Regions from separate parts of the Erwinia amylovora genome, predicted to be linked through region 1. Evidence: predicted binding sites of a transcription regulator. Region 1 holds the regulator's gene; the other holds the start of a gene.
The links. The regulator LexA, encoded in region 1, represses DNA repair genes until DNA is damaged. The targets are predictions, from matches to a motif close to TNCTGTATGTACATACAGNA.

Region 2: a site for LexA is predicted at 1,735-1,754, ahead of umuD (translesion error-prone DNA polymerase V autoproteolytic subunit). Genes of this name have one in related genera too.

What each region holds. Positions count from the first base shown of each region.
Region 1 is NZ_CP066796.1:3,439,816-3,443,025, reverse strand. Features, by position in the region: gene plsB (glycerol-3-phosphate 1-O-acyltransferase PlsB) at 1-596, opposite strand, end outside; gene JGC47_RS15685 (diacylglycerol kinase) at 724-1,089, shown strand; gene lexA (transcriptional repressor LexA) at 1,199-1,807, shown strand; gene dinF (MATE family efflux transporter DinF) at 2,000-3,210, shown strand, end outside.
Region 2 is NZ_CP066796.1:2,151,645-2,154,854, forward strand. Features, by position in the region: gene otsB (trehalose-phosphatase) at 1-161, opposite strand, end outside; gene JGC47_RS10015 (YoaK family protein) at 883-1,614, shown strand; gene umuD (translesion error-prone DNA polymerase V autoproteolytic subunit) at 1,772-2,191, shown strand; gene umuC (translesion error-prone DNA polymerase V subunit UmuC) at 2,194-3,210, shown strand, end outside.

The DNA of each region.
Region 1 (3,210 bases):
AAGTGCATGCGCGCCACGCGGGCCAGCTTCTGGGCAATAATTTTGTCGGTACCGTGTTCAGTTGCCATATGGCGCAGCGACACCATCGGCGAGAAGCGCACAAAACTGTCACGGCCCAGCCAGAGTACGGCAAAGAATTTCTGGATGCCGTTCAGCACGCGCAGATGCGGCTGCTGGTCGCCCTGCACCTCGCGACCGGGGGCGCGTCCAAACATCACCGAGACGGGTACCATCTGGACATCAAGTTCCGGATGGTTGCGGTGCAAATCCAGATAGTCATGGAACAGCTTAACTGACTCCAGATTCGGCACGAAATAGGGGAATACGCGCGGGCCATCATGGATAAACACGTGGCGTGGCAGCAGATTGCCATCGATCTCCAGCGGTTCCAGTGGATCGGGCAAATCCTGTTTGCGACACTGCTCGCGCAGCGCCAGGAGATCGGCCTTTGAATCATAAGGCAGTACATACATAATAGGGCGCGACGTATCAAGCCCGAGTTCAGCAACCGGCTCAGCCGGAATTGCTTTACTTTTTACCAGAAATTTAACAGGTAAATTCAATAAGTTATAATATAAATTACGCCAACCTGACATAGATAACATGAAGCCTCTTGTTAGCAAAGCAACGCAAGCATACCAGAAAGTGCCAGCGGAATCTGTGATGTTACAAAAGCTGAACACCCAGTGATTAACATTCAACTTCTTAAAGGGCCACCTGATTATGGCAAATAATGCCACCGGATTGACGCGAATTTTTAAGGCTGCCGGGTATTCGTGGAAAGGTCTGCGCGCCGCATGGCGGCACGAAGCGGCCTTTCGCCAGGAAGCAGCGGCTGCGATTCTCGCCGTTGTTATTGCGGGTCTTCTTGATGTCGACGCGATAACGCGTGTACTGCTGATCGGCTCCGTCATATTAGTGATTGTCGTCGAAATCCTGAACAGCGCCATTGAAGCGGTCGTTGACCGTATCGGTAATGAAATCCATCCCCTTGCCGGCCGGGCAAAAGATATGGGTTCTGCCGCCGTATTGATAACACTTCTGCTGGCCGTCTTTGTCTGGATAATGTTGCTGGTGCCGCGTTTGTGATGAGTCACTCAGAAAACGCAACAAACTGAATTTCGTCCAGCTTTAGGTTTTCAATACAGAAATACCTGTATATACTCACAGTCGACTGTATAAACAACCAGGGGGCGGAATGAAAGCACTAACGGCAAGGCAGCAGCAGGTTTATGACCTGATTCGCGACCACATTAATCAAACCGGCATGCCCCCGACTCGGGCAGAAATAGCTGCGCAGCTCGGTTTTCGCTCTCCGAATGCGGCTGAAGAACACCTCAAAGCACTGGCACGTAAAGGCGTGATTGAAATTGTCTCCGGTGCTTCACGCGGTATTCGCCTGATGATGGAAGAAGAAGGCGGGCTTCCGTTAATTGGCCGGGTAGCAGCCGGTGAGCCACTGCTGGCAGAACAGCATATCGAAGGGCACTATCAGGTCGACCCGGCTCTGTTCAGACCAGGTGCTGATTTTCTGCTGCGTGTTAGCGGTATGTCGATGAAAAACATCGGTATTATGGATGGGGACCTGCTGGCGGTGCATAAAACGGAAGATGTGCGCAATGGCCAGGTTGTTGTGGCGCGCATCGATGATGAAGTTACCGTTAAACGGCTGAAAAAAAACGGAAATATGGTGGAGCTGCTGCCGGAAAACCCGGAGTTCCAGCCGATTGTGGTCGACCTGCGTCAGCAAACGCTGACCATTGAAGGACTGGCAGTTGGCGTCATCCGCAACGGAAACTGGCTTTGATCGTCGTCCTTTATTCAATATTGCGCGCTGTACCCACGGCGCGTAGCTCCCCGGAGCAGCAATTTTTCCCAAGATAATGCGAGTTGCAGCAGGGCGATTAGCAGTTAAGCCAACGTGCTTGTCAGCATAAGCGATGCGGCGGGCAAAGAGAGCGGCTAACGTACCACCTGCTGCTGGCACACTAAGGCGTTAATGCGTTTATTATCTCCTGATGATAGAAACCTCTGGCGGCTTGCGCTGCCGATGATCCTCTCCAATATCACCGTCCCGTTACTGGGACTGGTGGATACCGCTGTGATTGGGCATCTTGATAGTGCTGCTTATCTTGGCGGCGTGGCGATTGGCACCACGGTGACCAGCTTCCTGTTTATGCTGCTGCTTTTTTTGCGCATGAGTACCACCGGGCTTACCGCGCAAGCGTTTGGTGCTAACGACAAACTCGCGCTGGGCAAGGCGTTAATACAGCCACTTATGCTGGCCCTGCTGGCGGGAGGGCTGTTTATCGCCCTGAAAATGCCGCTTATCCATCTGGCCCTGAAACTGACCGGCGGCAGCGAGCAGGTTCTGCATCAGGCTGCGCTATTTATGCAGGTGCGTTGGCTAAGCGCCCCCGCTACGCTGATAAACCTGGTACTGCTTGGCTGGCTGCTGGGCGTACAATATGCTCGTGCGCCGGCGATCCTGATGGTCGTTGGCAACCTGGTGAATATCCTGCTGGTTCTGTGGTTTGTGGTCGGCCTTAAATGGGGCGTGCAGGGGGCGGGTGCGGCGACGGCGATTGCTGAATACGTCAGCCTGATCGTCGGGCTGCTGATGGTGAGGCGGGTAATGGTGTTACGCGGGCTGTCGCTGCGTCAGATGCTTACGGCCTGGCGTGGGGGGTTCACTCGCCTGCTGCGCCTAAATCGCGATATTATGCTGCGTTCGTTATTACTGCAAATCTGCTTTGCCACCCTGACTCTCCTTGGCGCGCGCTTAGGGAATGAGGTGCTGGCGGTGAATGCGGTGCTGATGATGTTCCTTACCTTCACTGCGTATGCCCTTGATGGCTTTGCCTATGCGGTTGAAGCTTGCTCAGGAAAAGCCTGTGGCGCGAAGGATAGTAAGCAGTTACTTACTGTATGGCATGCCGCCTGCAGGCAGGCGCTGGTGGTGGCGCTGGCCTTCTCGCTGATTTACGCCGTAAGCGGAATGCAGATTGTTGCGCTGTTAACGTCACTGGAGCCGCTGCGCGAGCTGGCGGACCGCTATTTGTGGTGGCAGGTACTGATGCCGTTAGCAGGCGTCGGCTGTTATTTGCTGGACGGAATGTTTATCGGTGCCACACGCGCCAGCGAAATGCGTAATGGTATGGCGATAGCCGCTCTGGGCTTTGCACTGACGCTGTTTAGCGTGCCGTGGTT
Region 2 (3,210 bases), 1.3 Mb from region 1:
CAATGCTGCGCCAGCCATTGCAAATCATCCAGCGCAGAAGCAGGTATTGATACCTCATCCGGGCGCGACTGAATCGCTGCCAGAGTGCCATCCACATCAAAGAAAAAGGCATAGGCTGTTGCGGCCTGTAACGAGGGAACGGGATCTGTTGGTGTCGGCACATCTTCCTCCTGGATAAAGAGTTAAGAAAGATGCTGTAGGCAATGAGGGGGAACCGCGTGTTCTGACCAGTAAAACAGAGAGAAACGCCTGCCGTCAGACGACGATGAGAGGGTCGTGGTTTTTCTCACCATGTCAACCCCTTAAGTGCGGACAACATCGCAGCTTATTATAGGATAATTTCCAGATAACACCAAAAAATGCAAAATAACCCTATGATAAAAAAGATAATGCAGTTCAGGCTAATTCAGCTTTTCTACTTTTGATTCAACGATGCTGACCGGCAATTTCAGCAGGCTGATACTATCTGCACTGACGGACCAGTATAACAGTTTTTTAATAAACGCTACCCTGCCGGCTGGTGAACCGTGTTGGATATCAGCCGGCCGGCCGGGGCTGCTTCACAAGGCCTGCTTCTTTAAAATCAACTCTTTCAAGGCGTTACAGTGGCTCGCCTTGTGCCCCTCTAACCTGTTTCATCACCTGCGGGTAACAGCGGGACAGCTCTGCACAGCGGCCAAATACATGATGCGTAGCGCCAGTAACCGGACTAACAGGTTTTTTTCGCGCTTTTTAAGCAAAAAACAGCCATTTTCCAGACAAGTCTGAGATACTGGTGTTAGTTTCCCACATTTTCACTCAACCTGTCTGGATACCTTATATTGTGTTAAAAATTGGCAACAGCCCGGCCGATCGCCAACCTCAACACCAAGGGGGGCGATAATGCTGCGCATGATGATTAAAAGAAAACGTGAAAGGACGCACGCTGAAGACCGGTATCTGGCGCTGGTACTGGCCACCAGCGCCGGTTTGCTGAATGCCATGGCGCTGGGGGCATTCGGTATTTTTCCATCGCATATGTCCGGCAATGCTGCGCAATTATCCTCTGAGGTCTCCAACGTCGACATCAGGGATCTGAAGTTTTTGCTGGCCATTCTTACCGCTTTTGTTATCGGCTGCGTAACGTCGCGGTTGATAGTGATGTACGGCGTCAAACATCATCTGCGCACGATATTCAGTATCGTTCTGCTGACTGAAGGTGTGATGTTGATGCTGCTGTCGGCGTTTGAAACGTTTTTTTATGCTGCCGGCAATAACCGCGAGGCGATTGTCTGCCTCGGTTTTTTAATGGGGATCCACAATGCCACGTCCACCCAGCTCTCTAACGGCCGCGTGCGCTCCACTCACGTTACCGGCACCCTGACCGATGCGGGGATCGCGCTCGGTTCCGTACTGACCGCCTGGTTCCAGCGCGACCGTTCACAGCCGATGACCGCCGCATGCCAGCAGTTTGTGACTCATCTGGTGACCATTGTTTCTTTTCTGAGCGGAGGTATGGCTGGCCTGCTGTTATTCGAACAGTTTAGCTTCAGCTCAATGATCGCCGTAGGTATGTTCCTGGTGCTGATTGCCATCAGCTCGATCGTAATCACCGTGCGCATTGCGCGATATTAACCCGCCAGCTGCGGCCCGGCGTCAGGCTTTGCTCCGCTGTAAAAAGTTAAATTCCGTGCCTGTTCAAATGCTTCCTGAAATTCTCTGGCGGGTGGCTTGATCGTTCCGGTTAATCGCTGATACTGTATATAAATACAGTTATATTGGAATTGCCGTTATGCCGCTTATCCGTCCGCTCGACATTGATTGCTCCCTGCTACTTCCGTTGTTCTCCGAGCGCGTCCCCTGTGGTTTTCCCAGCCCTGCTCAGGACTACGTGGAAGATCGCATCGACCTGAATAAACTCGCTATTAAGCACCCAAGCGCCACCTATTTTATTAAAGTCAGCGGTGACTCGATGTGCGAAGCAGGGATCGGCGATGGGGATTTGCTGATCGTTGATCGTTCGCTGAACGCAGTTCATGGCGATATCGTGGTGGCCGCCATCGCCGGTGAGTTTACCGTTAAGGAGCTGCGCACCCATCCGTTTCTGCAACTGGTGCCGCATAACCCTCACTACTCGCCCATTTCATTCCGAAATGAAGAGGAGCTGGAAATCTTTGGCGTGGTCACTTTTACCCTGAAAGCGCATAAGTAATCATGTTTGCCCTGGTTGATGTGAACAGCTTTTATACCTCTTGTGAAACCGTTTTTCGCCCCGATCTGCGGGGAGAAGCGGTGGTGGTGGTATCAAATAACGATGGCTGCGTGATTTCACGATCTGCGGAGGCAAAATTACTGGGCATAAAAATGGGGGAACCCTTTTTTAAAATAAAAAACAGTACCTACCCCTCCCGGATCCATGTATTCAGTTCCAATTATGCGCTCTATGCCGACCTCAGTGAACGGGTTATGCAGACGCTGACCGATATCGCTCCCGCCATTGAGATATATTCCATTGATGAAGCCTTCGTTAATCTGACTGGCGTCAGCCACTGCGTATCTCTTGCGGATTTCGGTCATGAGATGCGCAATCAGGTGTTAAGAAATACCGGGCTGACGGTTGGCGTGGGCATTGCGCAAACCAAGACGCTGGCGAAGCTGGCCAATCATGCAGCGAAAAAATGGCCGGCTACCGGCGGCGTTGTCGATTTAACCCATATTGACCGCCAGCGCAAACTGCTGGCGCTGGTGGCGGTAGAAGACGTTTGGGGCGTTGGGCGGCGTATCAGTAAAAAGCTCAATCTGATGGGCATTGAGACCGCACTCGATCTGGCAGAAAGCTCGCTGTGGGTGATCAGGAAACATTTTAACGTCGTGCTGGAAAGGACCGTGCGTGAATTGCGTGGTGAACCCTGTCTGGCGCTGGAAGAGTTTGCCCCGACCAGGCAGCAGATCGTCTGTAGTCGCTCGTTTGGCAACCGCCTGACGCAATATTCAGACGTGCATCAGGCCGTTTGCGCCTATGCCGAGCGAGCCGCAGAAAAGCTGCGTGGTGAGCGGCAGTTCTGCCGTTTTATCAGCGTGTTTGTACGCACCAGCCCACACGCAGACAACGAAGTTTACTACGGCAACCAGGCGTCAACCCGGTTGATGACGCCGTCAAATGATACGCGTGACATTATTCGTGCCGCAACCGAATCGCTGGAACGTATCTGGATAGACGGACACCGCTAT